DNA from 3 places in the Pseudonocardia sp. Ae717_Ps2 genome. Region 3 is predicted to be linked to each of the others. Evidence: predicted binding sites of a transcription regulator. Region 3 holds the regulator's gene; each other region holds the start of a gene.
What was found. Region 3 encodes LexA, which represses DNA repair genes until DNA is damaged. Its sites were predicted from a motif close to CGAACACGTGTTCG; they were not measured.
Positions count from the first base shown of each region.

Region 1: a site for LexA is predicted at 1,271-1,284, ahead of uvrA (excinuclease ABC subunit UvrA). Genes of this name have one in related genera too.
Region 2: a site for LexA is predicted at 1,761-1,774, ahead of Ae717Ps2_RS17070 (CoA transferase subunit A). Genes of this name have one in related genera too.

Region 1 is NZ_MCIS01000001.1:2,092,373-2,098,194, forward strand. Features, by position in the region: gene Ae717Ps2_RS10000 (AraC family transcriptional regulator) at 1-506, shown strand, start outside; gene Ae717Ps2_RS10005 (MBL fold metallo-hydrolase) at 516-1,190, opposite strand; gene uvrA (excinuclease ABC subunit UvrA) at 1,558-4,572, shown strand; gene infC (translation initiation factor IF-3) at 4,894-5,430, shown strand; gene rpmI (50S ribosomal protein L35) at 5,531-5,725, shown strand; gene rplT (50S ribosomal protein L20) at 5,803-5,822, shown strand, end outside.
Region 2 is NZ_MCIS01000001.1:3,734,901-3,740,722, forward strand. Features, by position in the region: gene Ae717Ps2_RS17060 (HAD hydrolase-like protein) at 1-633, shown strand, start outside; gene Ae717Ps2_RS17065 (MOSC domain-containing protein) at 702-1,619, shown strand; gene Ae717Ps2_RS17070 (CoA transferase subunit A) at 1,818-2,561, shown strand; gene Ae717Ps2_RS17075 (3-oxoacid CoA-transferase subunit B) at 2,564-3,190, shown strand; gene Ae717Ps2_RS17080 (cytochrome P450) at 3,283-4,491, opposite strand; gene Ae717Ps2_RS17085 (FAD-binding oxidoreductase) at 4,526-5,695, opposite strand.
Region 3 is NZ_MCIS01000001.1:4,046,505-4,052,326, reverse strand. Features, by position in the region: gene hflX (GTPase HflX) at 1-207, shown strand, start outside; gene Ae717Ps2_RS36225 (hypothetical protein) at 243-1,325, shown strand; gene lexA (transcriptional repressor LexA) at 1,354-2,112, opposite strand; gene Ae717Ps2_RS18535 (hypothetical protein) at 2,355-2,579, shown strand; gene Ae717Ps2_RS18530 (hypothetical protein) at 2,743-3,579, shown strand; gene nrdR (transcriptional regulator NrdR) at 4,206-4,697, shown strand; gene Ae717Ps2_RS18520 (vitamin B12-dependent ribonucleotide reductase) at 4,839-5,822, shown strand, end outside.

The sequences.
Region 1 (5,822 bases), 2.0 Mb from region 3:
GGCTGGTCGGCCCCGCGGTCGACCGGCCGGGGGTGGCCGACCCCCTCCTGCGCCGCAGGCTCGACGAGCTGCACCGCGCGCTGGCGGTGCCGGGGGAGGAGCTGCACGCCGAGAGCCGCCTCGCACTCGTCGCCGAACGTCTCGCCCGGCACCTGGACCCGACCGCCGGGCCCGGCCCGGCGCCGCCGACGGACCTGGCCGGCCGGCTGCGGGACCTGCTCGACTCCCGGCTCGTCGACGGTGTGACCCTCGCCGAGGCCGGGCGCCTGTTGCACGCCCACCCCGGCCACCTGGTCCGCACCTTCTCGCGCCGCTTCGGGCTCCCGCCGCACCGCTACCTCGACGCCCGCCGCGTCGAGCGGGCGCGGTCGCTGCTGCTGGACGGGACGCCGCCGGCCGCGGCCGCCGCGGCGGTGGGGTTCCACGACCAGGCCCACCTGCACCGCCGGTTCGTGCGGCTGGTCGGTGTCACGCCCGGCCGCTACGCCCGCAGCGGCCCGGCGTGACGCCGAGGGTCACCAGCCCCGTGACCGCCACTCGGGGATGCTCGGCCGCTCCGCCCCGAGCGTCGAGTCGTCACCGTGGCCCGGGTAGAACCAGGTGTCGTCGTCGAGCCGGTCGAACACCCGCTCCTCGAGGTCACTGATCAGCTGCGCGTTGTCCTCCGCCGACCAGGTCTTGCCCGGCCCACCCGGGAACAGGCTGTCCCCGGTGAACAGGTGCGGCCGGTCCTCCCCGCGGTAGAGCAGCGCCACCGAGCCCGGCGTGTGCCCGCGCAGGTGGATGACCTCCAGCTCGATCTCACCGAAGGCGATCGTGTCGCCGTGCTCGACGAACTCGTCCATCGGGGCGGGGAGCTCCGGCGCGTCCAGCGGGTGGGCGATCAGCCGCGGCTCGAACATGCCCGCGATCGCGCCCAGCGCCTGCCAGTGGTCGGCGTGGCGGTGGGTGGTGACCAGGTGGCGCAGGTCCGGGCGCTCGTCCGCGGCGCCGATGAGGTCGGCGATGCGGGTCGGCTCGGCCGCCGCGTCGATCAGCAGCGCCTCGTTGCTCTGCTTGCACACGAGCAGGTAGGCGTTGTTGTCCATCTCGCCGACCGAGATCTTGCTGATGCTCAGCCGCTCCAGGTCGCGGCGGATGGCCGCGCCGCCCGGCTCGGTGTGACCGGTGTAGTTCTCCAGGACGTCCACGAGCGGGAGGGTAGCGGCCCGTCCCGACATCCCGCGGTGGGGAGAACCCGCCGGTCGCACGCACGGGGCCGCTGACGGATCGAACAGGCGTGCGAGTACCGTGCGCGGTGGACCGACCGGCGCGTACCGAGGTGCATCCACCGCGCCGGACCACCGCCGGGCCCCGCTCACCGGGTTCCTGTCGGGGGTCGCACCTAGCATCGACGGCGGACGAGGGGACGAACCTCACCGGCCACGGGTGCCCGGTCCGGGAATGTCCGTCAGCCCGCGGGCGTCACAACCGGGTCCGACCCGGACGGCACCGCCACCCCAGGAGGCGCGCAACGTGAGCGACCACAGCACCGACCGCCGCGACGCCGGCACCGCCCTGTCCCCGGGCGCGTCGCCGGTCCCGGAGGGGCCGAAGCTGGTCGTGCGCGGTGCGCGCGAGCACAACCTGCAGGGCATCGACATCGACCTGCCCCGCGACAGCATGATCGTCTTCACCGGGCTGTCCGGGTCCGGCAAGTCCAGCCTCGCGTTCGACACGATCTTCGCCGAGGGGCAGCGGCGCTACGTCGAGTCCCTCTCGGCGTACGCGCGCCAGTTCCTCGGGCAGATGGACAAGCCCGACGTGGACTTCATCGAGGGCCTGTCCCCGGCGGTCTCGATCGACCAGAAGTCGACCAACCGCAACCCGCGCTCGACGGTCGGCACGATCACCGAGATCCACGACTACCTGCGGCTGCTCTACGCGCGCGCCGGCATCCCGCACTGCCCGACCTGCGGCGAGCGGATCGAGAAGCAGACCCCGCAGCAGATCGTCGACCAGGTGCTGGAGATGGAGCAGGGCAGCCGCTTCCAGGTGCTCGCGCCGGTCGTGCGGACCCGTAAGGGCGAGTTCGTCGACCTGTTCGGGAACCTGCAGGCCCAGGGCTACTCCCGCGTCCTCGTCGACGGCACGGTCCACCCGCTGTCGGACCCGCCGAAGCTGAAGAAGCAGGAGAAGCACGACATCGCCGTCGTCGTCGACCGGCTCTCGGTGAAGGCGACGGCCAAGCAGCGGCTCACCGACTCGGTGGAGACCGCGCTGCGGCTGGCCGACGGCCTGGTCGTGCTGGACTTCGTGGACCTGCCCGACGACGACCCGCAGCGCGAGCGCCGCTTCTCCGAGAAGATGGCCTGCCCGAACGGGCACACCCTCGCCGTCGACGACCTCGAGCCCCGCACCTTCTCCTTCAACTCGCCCTACGGCGCCTGCCCGGCCTGCTCCGGCATCGGCATCAAGAAGGAGGTCGACCCGGAGCTGGTCGTCCCCGACCCGGACCTGTCCCTCGGCGACGGCGCCATCGCGCCCTGGTCGTCCGGACACAACGCGGACTACTTCGGCCGGCTGCTGTCCGGCCTGGCCACCGCGGTCGGGTTCCGGATGGACACCCCCTGGCGCAAGCTCCCCGCCGCCGCGCAGAAGGCGGTCCTGCACGGCAGCGACGACCAGGTCCACGTGCGCTACCGCAACCGCTACGGCCGCGAGCGCTCGTACTACGCCAACTTCGAGGGCGTGATGCCGTTCCTCGAGCGTCGCCTGGAGCAGACCGAGTCCGAGTCGCAGCGGGAGCGCTACGAGGGCTACATGCGCGACATCCCCTGCCCGGCGTGCAACGGCGCCCGGCTGCGTCCCGAGGTGCTGTCGGTGACCCTGCCGCACCGCGACCTGGGGGAGCGGTCGATCGCGCAGGTGTCGAACATGTCGGTGGCCGAGTGCTCACAGTTCCTGAACGGCATGGTGCTCGACGACCGGCAGGCGATGATCGCCGGTGCGGTGCTCAAGGAGGTGCAGGCCCGGCTGGGCTTCCTGCTCGACGTCGGGCTGGACTACCTGTCGCTGGACCGTGCCGCGGGCACGCTGTCCGGTGGCGAGGCGCAGCGGATCCGGCTGGCCACCCAGATCGGCTCCGGCCTGGTCGGGGTCCTCTACGTGCTCGACGAGCCGTCGATCGGGCTGCACCAGCGCGACAACCGGCGGCTGATCGACACGTTGACCCGGCTCAAGGAGCTGGGGAACACGCTGATCGTCGTCGAGCACGACGAGGACACCATCCGCGCCTCGGACTGGGCGGTGGACATCGGCCCCGGCGCCGGCGAGCACGGCGGCCGCGTCGTGCACTCGGGCACCATCGCCGACCTGGAGTCGCACGACACCTCGCTGACCGGCGCCTACCTGTCCGGGCGCAAGTCGATCCCGCTGCCCGAGCGCCGGGTGCTCGACCACGACCGCAGGCTGACCATCGTCGGCGCGCGGGAGCACAACCTGCGCGGCATCGACGTCGACATCCCGCTCGGTGGCCTGGTGTCGATCACCGGGGTCTCCGGGTCCGGCAAGTCGACGCTGATCAACGACATCCTCGCCACGGTGCTGGCGAACCGGCTCAACGGCGCCCGCCAGGTCCCCGGCAGGCACACCCGGATCAACGGCGTCGACGAGCTCGACAAGCTCGTCCGGGTCGACCAGTCGCCGATCGGGCGGACCCCGCGGTCCAACCCGGCGACCTACACCGGCGTGTGGGACAAGGTCCGCAAGCTGTTCGCCGCGACCACCGAGGCGAAGGTCCGCGGCTACGCCGAGGGCCGCTTCTCCTTCAACGTCAAGGGTGGCCGCTGCGAGGCGTGCACCGGCGACGGCACGATCAAGATCGAGATGAACTTCCTGCCGGACGTCTACGTGCCGTGCGAGGTCTGCAAGGGGGCCCGGTACAACCGGGAGACCCTGGAGGTCCACTACAAGGGCAAGACCGTCGCCGACGTCCTGGACATGCCGATCGAGGAGGCCGCCGAGTTCTTCGAGCCGATCACCTCGATCGCCCGCTACCTGCGGACCCTGGTCGACGTCGGCCTCGGCTACGTCCGGCTCGGGCAGCCCGCGCCGACGCTGTCCGGCGGTGAGGCCCAGCGGGTCAAGCTCGCCAGCGAGCTGCAGAAGCGCAGCAACGGCCGCACCGTCTACATCCTCGACGAGCCGACCACCGGCCTGCACTTCGAGGACATCCGCAAGCTCCTCGCCGTCATCCAGGGGCTGGCGGACAAGGGCAACACGGTGATCGTGATCGAGCACAACCTCGACGTCATCAAGACCTCGGACTGGGTCATCGACATGGGCCCGGAGGGCGGCTCGGGCGGTGGCACCGTGGTGGCGCAGGGGACACCGGAGCAGATCGCGGCGCACCCCGACAGCCACACCGGCCGGTTCCTGCGTGATCTGGTCACCCCGGACCACACCCCGGTCACACCGGCCCGGCGGCGGGCCGCGTCGTCGAAGGGCAGTGGAAGCGGCACGGGGACCGCGGCCGCGGGCCGGTCGACGACCGCACGGCGAAGTCGGGCCAAGGCGGCCAGCGCGGGCTGAGCCCCGCCCCGGGCCGGGGTCCGCGCAGGTCCCGGTCCGACCCCGCGTTCCCGGCGCACCGGCGGCCTGTTACCCTCGGGAATGCGACCACCCGGGATCGCGTTGTCACGTGTGTTCCGGGCGTCAAGTGGAGCCCCGCTCCCACCCGTGCCGTGATCGTGACGGTGTCCGGGTCCATGGTCCGGCTTCACGGCAGAATTCTGTCGCGGGCCGATCAACGGGTCTTCGCTTGTCGTCGCCGGCGCAGCAGGTAGTAGCGACACAGCGAGTCACTCAGGAGACCCCATCAGCACAGAGCCCCGCATCAACGACCGCATCCGCGTGCCCGAGGTCCGCCTCGTGGGCCCGAACGGCGAGCAGGTCGGGATCGTGCGCATCGAGGACGCCCTCAAGCTGGCCCAGGACGCCGACCTCGACCTCGTCGAGGTCGCCGGCCAGGCCCGCCCGCCGGTCTGCAAGCTCATGGACTACGGAAAGTTCAAGTACGAGAGCGCGCAGAAGGCCCGGGAGTCCCGGCGCAACCAGCAGCTCACCGTGATCAAGGAGCAGAAGCTCCGGCCGAAGATCGACAAGCACGACTACGAGACGAAGCGCGGTCACGTCATCCGCTTCCTCGAAGGCGGCAACAAGGTCAAGGTCACGATCATGTTCCGTGGTCGCGAGCAGTCGCGTCCCGAGCTGGGCTACCGCCTGCTCCAGCGCCTGGCCGAGGACATCGGTGACATGGCCGTCGTCGAGGCCGCTCCGAAACAGGACGGCCGCAACATGACGATGGTGCTGGCACCGACGAAGAAGCCGGTCTCGCGCAAGACGACGGCCGCAGCCAGCTCCGACGCCCCGGCAGACGCCGAGGCGTGAGGTCCCACTCCCGTGTCCGGCCGCCGCCGGGCACGGGAGGGACACGCAGTACCCGCACCGACCCCCGGAACCTCGGGGGCCGACATCGAACGGATACGTCATGCCGAAGAACAAGACGCACAAGGGGACCGCGAAGCGCGTCCGCATCACCGGTGGCGGCAAGCTCATGCGCCAGCAGGCCGGGCTGCGGCACCGTCTCGAGGTCAAGTCGCGCAAGGAGAAGCGTGACCTGTCGGGCACCGTCGAGCTCGCCAAGGCCGATGTGAAGCGCGTCAAGAAGCTGCTCGGTCACTGACCTTCCGCCCCTTTCACGAACCCCGGCACGCCGCACCCCCACCGCGGTAGTGCCGGAGAAGCCCCAGGAGATACCCCATGGCACGCGTGAAGCGCTC
Region 2 (5,822 bases), 310 kb from region 3:
ATCGACGAGGTGGGCCTGGACGTCCCCGAGTCCGCGCTCGGCACCCACCTGCTCGGCCCGCCGCTGTACCGCAGCCTGCCCCCGATCCTCGGCGAGGAGGGCGCCGCCGCGGTGCTGCCGGTGTACCGGCGGATCTACGGCGACGAGGACGGCTGCCTGGACTGCACTCCGTACCCCGGCGTCGAGGAGCTGCTGCGCGCGCTGTCCGCGGCCGGCGTGACGATGGCCCTGGCCACCAGCAAGGCCGAGCCGCCGGCCCGGCGGATCATCGCCCACCACGGCTGGACCGACCTGTTCACCGAGATCGTCGGCGACACGCGCACCGCGGACCGGCCGACCAAGGGCGCCGTGGTCGCCGAGGCCCTGCGCCGGCTCGGGCACCCGTCCGGTGCCGACGAGCCGTTGATGGTCGGCGACCGGCTGCACGACGTCGAGGGCGCCGCCGAGCACGGCCTGCGCTGCGTCGGCGCGGGCTGGGGCTACGCCGAGCCCGGTGAGCTGGTCGCGGCGGGCGCGGACACCGTCTACGACTCCGCGGACGAGCTCCGGGTCGCCCTGCTGAGCCGAACGGGTGGTCCGACAGGGCGGGACGGCGCATCCGCGGCGACCCTCCCCCGGCAGTCCCTCAGCTGAGACCCGGCCGGGCGGCCCCCTCCGTCCGACCCGTGCCGGGGACGCGGACGGGCCGATATACACCGGACATGACGGTCGTCGCGCTGTACCGGTACCCGGTCAAGTCCATGCTCGGTGAGTCCCTGACCCGGGCCACCGTCAGCGGGCGGGGGTTGCTGGGCGACCGCGCCTATGCGGTGCTCGACACCGAGACCGGGAGCATCGCCAGCGCCAAGGTGCCCAGGCGCTGGCTCGGACTGCTCGGCTTCGCGGCCCGGTTCGTCGCCGAGCCGGTGCCCGGGGAGCCGCTGCCGCCGGTCGAGATCACCTTCCCGGACGGCTCGGTCCTGCGCAGCGACGACGAGGGCCTGGACACCGCGCTGTCGGCCGCGCTCGGGCGGGACGTGTCGCTGGTCTCGGTCCCGCCGGAGGGCAGCCACTTCGAGGAGCTGTGGCCCGACATCGAGGGCCTCACCCCGCAGCAGCTCGCCCCGCGCGCGCTCATCGACGCCACGACGACCCGGCACGAGGACTCCGGCGAGGCCATCAGCCGGTTCGACATCTCCGCGTTCGGGGCGCCGGGCACGTTCTTCGACCTGTCGTCGCTGCACGTGCTCACCGAGTCCACCCTCGACCGGCTCCGCGAGCTCGCGCCGGAGGCGACCTTCGACGCGCTGCGCTACCGGCCGAACATCGTGCTCCGCGCCGACTCATCCCCCGACGGCGGCCACGGCTTCGTCGAGAACGACTGGCCGGGCAGCACGTCGACGATCGGCGAGGAGGTCCGGGTCTCCTTCTCCTTCGCCACCATGCGGTGCGTCATGACGACGCTCCCCCAGGGCGACCTGCCCGACGACCCGGACACCCTGCGCACGATCGCGAAGCACAACCGCATCGAGATCCCGCAGATCGGCGGGGTCTGGGCGTGCGCGGGCGTGTACGCCGAGGTCGCCGCGGGCGGGGAGATCGCCGTCGGCGACCCGCACACCGCCCCCGCCCCGGCCTGACCCGCGCCGCGCCCGCCCGACCGACGGTGCGCCGCGACGGCGGCGGTCGTCGAGATGCAGCTCAGCGGGGTACGGGGCACCCTCGGGCCCCGCTGAGCTGCATCTCGGCGCGTGGACGCCACTCCGGCAGTGTTCGCAGAGCGAACACTTGTGCGTCTGTCGTACGCCGCGTACCGTCGTCGGCGACGGAGGTGAGTGATGGACAAGGTGGTGGCATCCGCCGCGGAGGCGGTCGCCGACATCGGCGACGGGGCGTCGCTCGCGGTCGGCGGGTTCGGCATGTCCGGGGTTCCGACGGTGCTGATCGCGGCGCTGCTGGAACAGGGCGCGACGGACCTGGAGACGATCTCGAACAACCTGGGCGTCGACGGCTTCGGCCTGGGCACCCTGCTCGCCGCCGGGCGCATCCGGCGCACGATCGGCTCCTACGTCGGCAACAACAAGGAGTTCGCCCGCCAGTACCTCGCCGGCGAGCTGGAGCTGGAGCTGACCCCGCAGGGCACCCTCGCCGAGCGACTGCGGGCCGGCGGCGCGGGCATCCCGGCGTTCTACACCCCGGCCGGGGTCGGCACGCTGGTCGCCGAGGGCGGGCTGCCCTGGCGCTACGCGGCCGACGGCTCGGTCGCCGTCGAGTCCCCGGCGAAGGAGACCCGCGAGTTCGACGGCGTGACCTACGTCCTCGAGCGTGCCCTCACCCCGGACTTCGCGCTGGTCCACGCCTGGAAGGGCGACCGGCACGGCAACCTGGTGTTCCGGCGCGCGGCGCGCAACTTCAACCCGGACTGCGCCGCGGCCGGGCGGACGACGATCGCCCAGGTCGAGCACCTGGTCGAGCCCGGGGAGATCGACCCCGACGAGGTCCACACCCCCGGCATCCACGTGCACCGCGTGCTGCACGTCCCCGACGTCGAGAAGCCGGTCGAGTTCAGGACGGTGCGTTGACCATGGCCCTCAACCGTGACGAGATGGCCGCCCGGGTCGCGGCGGAGCTGCCCGACGGCGCGTACGTCAACCTCGGCATCGGCATGCCGACCCTGGTCCCCGGGCACATCCCCGAGGGCCGGACGGTCGTGCTGCACTCGGAGAACGGGATCCTCGGCGTCGGCCCCTACCCCACCGACGACGAGGTCGACCCCGACCTCATCAACGCCGGCAAGGAGACCGTCACCGTCGCCGCCGGTGCCGCCTTCTTCGGCTCCGCCGAGAGCTTCGGCCAGATCCGGGCCGGGAAGCTCGACGTGGCCGTCCTGGGCGGGATGGAGGTCGCCGCGAACGGCGATCTCGCGAACTGGGCGATCCCCGGCAAGATGATCAAGGGGATGGGCGGCGCGATGGACCTCGTCCACGGCGCGCGCTCGGTGATCGTGATGATGGACCACGTCTCCAAGGACGGGTCCCCCAAGATCGTGGAGCGGTGCTCGCTGCCGATCACCGGCCTCGGCTGCGTCACGAAGATCGTCACCGACCTGGCCGTGATCGACGTGACGCCGGACGGGCTCGCACTGGTCGAGACCGCGCCCGGCGTCACCGCCGACGAGGTCCGGGAGAAGACCGGCGCTCCGCTGCGCTGACCCCGACCCGCTGCACCGACGGCCGCCCCGCCGGGTCCACGCCGGCCCCGCCGGGCGCGCCCCCTCGGTCGCGTCCGGCGGCGGCGCGTCCCTCAGGCGGGCGCGCCCGGCGTGACCGGCAGCCGGGACAGGCCCCGGACCAGCGTCGACTCGCGGTAGACGAGCTCCGAGGGGTCGACGGCCAGCGCCAGGTCCGGTCGCTGCGCGATGAGCTTGCCGATCGCCACCCGCCCCTCGGTGCGGGCCAGCTGCGCGCCCAGGCAGAAGTGGATGCCGTGCCCGAAGAACACCCCGGACGAGGAGTCCCGGGTGATGTCGAGGCGATCCGGGTCCGCCAGCCACTCCGGGTCCCGGTTCGCCGCGGCGAGCCCCAGCATCACGGTCGATCCGGCGGGGATGGTCACCCCGGAGTACTCGACGTCCTCGCTGGCGAAGCGCATCGGGGCGTTGGAGACCGGGGACTCGAAGCGCAGGAACTCCTCCACCGCCGAGTTGATCAGCGACGGGTCGGCCTTCAGCCGGGCGTGCTGCTCGGGGTGGGTCAGCAGGGCGAGCACGCCGTTGCCGATCAGGTTGACCGTGGTCTCGTGCCCGGCGATGAGCAACAGGGTCGCCATCGCGACGAGCTCCTCGGAGGACAGCCGGTCGCCGTCGGCGTCGCTGACGGCGAGCAGGCCGGAGAGCAGGGCGTCGTCGGGCTCGGTGCGCTTGCGCTCGATCAGCTCGGCGAGGTAGCCGTTCAGGCTGCCCATCGCGGCGAACTTCTCCTCCTGCGGGGAGTCGTCGACCAGCACCGACGACCACGCGGAGAACTTGTCGCGGTCCTCGGCGGGCACGCCCAGCAGCTCGCAGATGACCAGCACCGGGACGAGGAACGCGTACTGGCGCATGAGGTCGACGGGGCCCTCGGCAGGCAGCGCGTCGAGCAGCTCCTGGGTGATCTCCTCGACCCTGGGCTGCAGGTCGTTCATCCGCCGCACGGTGAACGAGCGGCCGACGAGCTTGCGCAGCCGGGTGTGGTCCGGCGGGTCCATCAGGATCATCATCGGGATCGGCGCGGCCGGCTGGCCCTCGCGCTGGTCGGCGGGCAGCGTGTACCGCCAGTCCTTGCTCAGCCGCGGGTCGACGAACGCGGCGCGGACGTCGGCGTACCGGCTGATCAGCCACACCTTCCCGTCCGGAAGTGCGAGCTCCCGCACCCGCTCCTCGGTGCGCAGGGCCGCGTAGGCGGGGTGCGGGTCGGTCCAGAAGTCGCCCGAGAACAGGTCGTGCGTCTCGGTGCCGGTGGTGGTCAGCGCCATGGGTCCATCGTGCCAGCCGGTGGTAAGCGAGCGCTTACGTCAATCGTGTGACGGAGCACGCAGCCGGGTCGAGATCGATGTCGGCCGGCGACGGCCGGCCGAGGACGACCGACGCGGCCAGCGCGGCCAGCGCCGGCGCGGACTCGATGCCCGACCCGCCCTGCCCAGCGACGAAGAAGAAGCCGGGGTGCTCCGGGCGCGCACCCAGCACGGGGGCACGGTCGGGGGCGAAGGTCCGCAGCCCCGCCCACGCGGTCCGGACAGACCGCAGCCCCAGCGTGGTCGCCGCGCCCACCCGGTCCAGGGCGAGGGCGACGTCGAGCTCGTCGGGACGGGCGTCGCCCGGCTCGGCCTGGGTCTCGTCGGCCGGGGAGACGAGCACCGTGTCCGCCTCGGCCTTGAGGTACCAGCGCTCGGCGGCGTCGACGACCATCGGCAGGACGGCGCCGTCGACGGTGAGCACCGACGGGTCGGCGACCGGGCACGCCGCGATCGTGCGCCGGTAGGGGGTCAGTCCGGCACCGGGCACGCCGGCGAGTGCCGCCACCGCGTCGGCCCAGGCGCCGGCCGCGTCGACGACCGTCTCCGCCCGCACCCGGTGCCCGGCGGCCGTCGTGGCGGTCCAGCCGGAGCCGTCCCGCTCCAGCGCGGCCACCCGGGCCCCGCGCAGCACGGTGCCGCCGCGGGCGCGCAGCCCGCGCCGGTAGCCGTCGTGCAGGGCGGCGGTGTCGACGTCGCAGGCACCGGCGGTCCACGCGGCCGCACGCGGGGCCCGGCGCAGCACCGGCACGCGTCGCCAGGCCTGCTCGGGGTCCAGCGCGACCGGGGCGCCGGGCTCGCCGTGCTGCTCGCGCACCGTCGTGGCGAGGTGGTCGGCGGCCAGGTCGTCGTCGGCGACGTGCAGGACCGGGCGCGGGCTCAGCAGCGGTGGCGTGCCGAGCAGCGCGGGCAGCGCGGCGAACCGCGGGCCCGAGGCGTCGATCAGCGCGCGGAACGGGCCGGAGCCGTGCCCGGGGATGTAGGTCGCCGCGGAGCGGGCGGTGGAGTGGACCGGCAGGTCGTCCTCCGCCTCGGTCAGCACGACCCGGGCGTGCGCGGCCAGCTCCCACGCGACCGACACCCCCGCGATGCCGCCGCCGATCACCAGCACGTCCGCCGTCACCGTGCCCGCCGTCCCTGCCGTACCCGTGCCCGCCGTACCCATGCCCGCGACGATAGGGCGGCGGCGCCGGGGAAAACCGGTGGCACCGGTCGGGGTCGTCGTCGTAGCGTCGCCGCCATGCTGATCCGGTTCCTCTGAGCGACCCGCGCGGTCGATCTCCGCGCCCTCC
Region 3 (5,822 bases):
CTGCTGCCCTACACCGAGGGTGCGCTGGTCGCGCGGCTGCACGACGACGGCGAGATCCTCGCCGAGTCCCACACCGCCGACGGCACCCGGATCCGGGCGCGGGTGAAGCCGGAGCTGGGCACCGCGGTGCTGCCGTTCGCGGTGGCGGGCTCTGCCGTCCCGATCGGGACCGGCGCCGACCTGCCGGCGACGGCAGCGGGCCACTGAATGGGCGGCCGGGTGGGCGGCCGCGTCCGGGGGTCGTGGCCCGCCGCCTGACCATTGTCGTCTGCCTGACCACTGTCCTCTGCCTGGCCGGTGCGCTCACGGGTGCGGCCGCGCCGCCGCCCGGGGCGCACCCGGTCTGCACCGTCGACGATCCGCGGCTGGCGGAGCTGTCCGGGCTGGTCGCGCAGGGCCCGCCCGGCGGAGCCCCGCAGCGGTACCACGCGATCGTCGACGGCGGGGGGACCGCGCGGACGTTCACCCTGGACCCGTCCGGCTGCGCAGTCACCGGAACCCGGCAGGCCGACGTCCCGGTCACCGACGTCGAGGACCTCGGGCTCGGGCCGGGCGGGGATCTCTGGCTCGCCGACACCGGTGACAACGGGGCACAGCGTGGCTCGGTCCGGCTCGTCGTGCTGCCCCCGGCCGGGCCGCCACGCGTGTACGACCTGGACTATCCGGACGGTCCGCGCGACGTCGAGGCGCTGCTGGTCGGCGACGACGGCGTGCCCCTGCTGGTGGACAAGACCACCGGGGCCGCCGGGGTGTACCGACCCGACGCACCGCTGCGCGAGGGCGGGGGCCCGGTCCCGCTGCGTCGGGTGGCACAGGTCGTGCTGCCCTGGTCGGGCACCGGTGGCGGGCCGCTCGGGGCTGCCGGATCCCGCACGATCACCGGCGGCGGGGTCTCACCGACCGGGGCCGACGGCGGACGCGCCGCCGTGCTGCGGACCTACACCGACGCCTGGGTGTTCCCGCTGCCCGTCGGCGGACCGGCGACGGCCGACGTGCTGGTCGCGGCGCTGGGCGGGGCACCACTGCCGGTGCCGTTGCCGGACGAGGCCCAGGGCGAGGCGATCGCCCCGGACGGCCGGGGTGCATTGCACTCCGGCAGCGAGGCCCGGGGCCCGACCGCGGCGGCGATCACCGTCGTCCCGGGCGCGGTGCCCGCGGCGACCGGCCCACGGGCACCGGTCGTGGCCCAGCCCGCCGAGGTGCCGGAGTACCGCACGTACCCGTCGTGGCTGCCCGCCGCGGGCGGGGCGGCGGTGCTCGCGGTGCTGCTGGTGACCGGTGCCGTCGCGATGTCCCTGCACGGACGGCGCCGCCGGTCCCGCTGACCGCGGGAACCGGGCGCCGCCGAGGAGGTCAGAGGCGGCGCAGGACCGCCACGACGCGGCCGAGGATCGACGCGTCGTCACCCGGGATCGGGTCGTAGGCGTCGTTCGCCGGCATCAGCCAGATGTGCCCGTCCTTGCGGCGGAACGTCTTCACCGTCGCCTCGCCGTCGATCATCGCGGCCACGATCTCGCCCTGCTCGGCCACCGGCTGCTGACGCACGACGACCCAGTCGCCGTCGGTGATCGCGGCGTCGACCATCGAGTCACCCTTGACGTTGAGCAGGAACAGCGTGCCCTCGCCGACGATCTCGCGCGGCAGCGGGAACACGTCCTGCACGGCCTGCTCGGCCAGGATCGGGCCACCGGCGGCGATGTCGCCGATGAGCGGCACGAACGCCGGCGCCGGCCGCGCGGAACGCAGCTCGGCGGTGTCGGCGTCGGAGTCCGACCCGTCGGTGCCGGCGATCTGCTCCGGGCTGCGGACGTCGACCGCGCGGGTGCGGTTCGGGTCGCGCCGGAGGAAGCCCTTGCGCTCCAGGGTCCGGAGCTGGTGGTGCACCGACGAGGTGGACGTGAGGCCCACCGCGTCACCGATCTCGCGGACGCTGGGCGGGTAGCCGTACCGGTCCACCCAGTCCCGGATGACGGCCAGGACCTTCTTCTGCCGCGGGGTCAGGCCGCGGGTGTCGGTCGCGGGGTCGGGGAACTCCCGGACCGTCGCGGATCCCCGGTCCGCGGCGGTGCCGGTCACGCCGGGACCACCGTGTCCGGTGTCGTCCGCTGCCATCGCATTCGCCTCCTCGGGGTACTTACGGCGACGACCCTAGCCGTCGCGGGCCCGTTCGCCAAACATGCGTTCGAAGTCGCCCGGGGCGTGTCGTGGATTCCGTCGGGCCGTGGTGGTAGAACATCGCACAGGCGTTCGATCGAACACCAGTTCGATCGGTCTGGTTCGATCGGATGCCGTCCGCGTCGCCGTCCGGCCGCGCGGGGCGACCGGCAGCGGGAACGGCAGTGGGGGTGGCGATCGTGGACGCAGCGGTCATCGGGGGTATGACGGTCATCGGACGGGCTCCGGTCGGCACCGCGGCCGGCGCGGTGCGGCCCGTACCGACGCCGGGTCCCGTGCGCCGCGTGGTGGCGGCGGTGGGTGTCCTGCTGGCCTCGGCGGCCGCGGTCGTCGCGCTCGGGGTGGTCGCCGACGTCGCCGCCCACGGCCCGGCCGTGCCGCCCGCGGTCGGCGCGCCACGCTGAGAGCGTCTCCGGCACGTGCGGTGACCTGCGGAGACGCGGTTGTTGTCGGTGTCGGGTGCTACACCGCTCGTACGCCCGTTCGACCGGGCTCGGGGAAGGGCCGGTCGGGAGCGGGGGAGACGAGACCGCCCGGGGGACGGGCGGTCCGACGGCAGGAGGAACCATGCGAGAGCTCGACGAGCGGATCCGCGACCACGGCGCGGTCGGCTGCCTGACCGGTGCCCCCGCGCCCGGCACCCCCACCTCGCGCGCCCGGCGCGCCGCCCGGGAGCGGGTGCGGGCGGCGGAGGGTGTGGCCGGTCCGGCCGGTGCCGGCTCGTCGGCCGTCGCGCGCGCCGCGCACCGGTGGGCCGCCCACGGTGCACGGGAGCGCGCACTGACCGAGTCGGTCGCGCGGCACCCCGCCGCCCGTTCCCGGCGCGCCACGGCGTCCGGTGTCTCGGCAGCCGGTGTCTCGGTGCCTGGTGTCCCGGTGCCTGGTGTCCCGGTACCTGGTGTCCCGGTGCCTGGTGTCCCGGTGCCTGGTGTCTCGGCGCCCGGTGTTCCGACGTCCGGTCCGACGGCGCCTGGTCCGACGGCTCACGGTCCGACGGCTCACGGGCGTGCGGCCCGGACCGCGGCACCGGTCGGTCCGGCGGTCCCGCGTGGCGTCACCGGTGGTCCGAACGTCGCGGTCCGGACGCCCCGCTGCACCACCTCGGCGCCGGGCTCCACGGCGACCCTGGTGCGGCCCGCCCGGGTCGCGGCGCCGTCCGGTCCGCGGTCGGTGGCCGTGCCGGCGCCGCGCACGGTCCGTCCGCTGGACCGGCGTTGCCTGGTCCCGGCCCGCCCCCGCCCGGCCCGCAGCCGGGTCCGCGGGCGCCTGGAGCGGTTCCTGACCGGGGTCGCGGTGCTGCTGTGCGCCACGACCGCGGTGGTGGCGCTCGGGCTGCTGGGCGACGCGGCGGCGGGCTGGAACGCCCCCGCGGCCGCCGTGCCGTCGGTCGGTGCCGTGCGCTGAGGAGTGTCGGGGCCGCGGTGCGGTCTCGTGGGCTGGGCCGGTGGCCCGGAGTGGTGCCGGCGTGTCCGGCCCGGGTCATGCAGTGGTGCGGTGCCGACGTGTCGGGCTCCCGGGGCGGAGCCGGTCGGGCGTGCCGTGGTGCGGTGCCGGCGCGGCGACCGTGGTCACGGCGGTGGCGGTGCGGTGACGGTGTGGAGCGATCCGGCGCCGTGTCGGCGTCGCATCGGGTGACGGCATGCGCCGGGCCGGCACGCGGATGTCGGGCGGCGGTCGCCGGGATGTCGCCGGATCGTCGGCGGTGAGCCGCCGGGCGCGTCGGCAGGGCGTGTCCCCGCATCGGGTGGCCGCCGGTCGCGGTCCCCGCGGCGCGACGGACGGCGCCGCGCGTGACGTTCCTCGGCGCCACCAGCGCCGATGTCCCCCTCCATGATCGTCGGCGACGAGCCGGTCGCGGAACGTGGTGTGCAACGCTCGGATCCCGATCGGGCGAAGCTCGGCGCGGCGTGGGCCCCGGGATGGCGGACCCCTAGATGTAGGGGTTACATTGACGTTGTTCCGCCACTGGTTGGGGGGATGGATTGCTGCGGAGAGTTTCCGGAACGTTACGGGAGAGGGTGTGAGCGTCCATGCGCTGCCCGTTCTGCCGGCACCCGGATTCCCGCGTGATCGACTCACGGACCGCCGACGACGGGACCTGCACCCGTCGGCGCCGGTCCTGCACCTCGTGCGGACGCCGGTTCACCACGGTCGAGGAGGCCGTGCTCGCCGTCGTCAAGCGCAGCGGGGTGACCGAGCCCTTCAGTCGACAGAAGGTCGTCAGCGGGGTTCGGCGGGCGTGCCAGGGCCGGCCGGTCGACGAGGACGACCTGCAGCAGCTCGCCCACCGGGTCGAGGAGACCGTGCGGGCACGCGGGGCGGCGGAGCTTCCCAGCCACGAGGTCGGACTGGCGATCCTCGGGCCGCTGCGTGAGCTCGACGAGGTCGCGTACCTGAGATTTGCGAGCGTCTATCGCTCCTTCTCCTCCATCGAGGACTTCGAGAAGGAGATCGCCGACCTGCGTTCGGCGGCTGCCGGGGAAGCAGCCGACGACGAGGCCGGCCACAACCGGGACGGGTGAGCCGCTCGGCGGCACGGGTCCGGCGCGCACCCCGCGAGGGGGCGACCGGTACCGGCCGTCGTCGCAGGTCGTACCGGAGGGGAAGACCGTCCGCGCACCCCAGCGCGCGGGTGGTACACGGTGACAAGTGCGGAGGCATGCATGACCGAGACCGTCGGGGGCCCGACGACAGACACCGGTGAGAGCGCGGCTACCAAGCCGGCGCGCAGCCGCGGGAAGACCGGCGCCAAGCGCGCGCCCGGCCTGACCGTCCAGCGTGTCTTCACCACCGAAGGGGTCCACCCCTACGAGGAGGTGGAGTGGGAGCGCCGCGACGTCGTCATGACCAACTGGCGCGACGGCACGGTCAACTTCGAGCAGCGCGGCGTCGAGTTCCCGCGCAGCTGGTCGGTCAACGCCACCAACATCGTCACCAGCAAGTACTTCCGCGGCGCGGTGGGCTCGGACACCCGTGAGTCGAGCCTGAAGCAGCTCGTCGAGCGGGTCGTCGGCACCTACAAGCGGGCCGGTCTCGAGCACGGCTACTTCGCCACCGAGGGCGACGCCGAGATCTTCGACCACGAGCTGACCTGGATGCTGATCCACCAGGTGTTCAGCTTCAACTCGCCGGTGTGGTTCAACGTCGGCACCGCCAGCCCGCAGCAGGTCAGCGCCTGCTTCATCCTCTCGGTCGACGACACCATGGAGTCGATCCTGAACTGGTACCGCGAGGAGGGCCTGATCTTCAAGGGCGGCTCCGGTGCCGGCCTGAACCTCTCGCGCATCCGCTCGTCGAAGGAGCTGCTGTCCTCGGGCGGCACCGCCTCGGGCCCGGTCTCGTTCATGCGCGGTGCCGACGCCTCCGCGGGCACCATCAAGTCCGGCGGCGCCACGCGGCGCGCGGCGAAGATGGTCGTCCTCGACGTCGACCACCCCGACATCGAGGAGTTCGTCGAGACCAAGGCCAAGGAGGAGGCCAAGGTCCGCGTCCTGCGCGACGCCGGCTTCGACATGGACCTGGGCGGCTCCGACATCACCTCGGTGCAGTACCAGAACGCCAACAACTCCGTCCGCGTCACCGACGAGTTCATGCGCGCGGTCGAGGAGGGCACCGACTTCGGTCTGCGTGCCCGGATGACCGGTGAG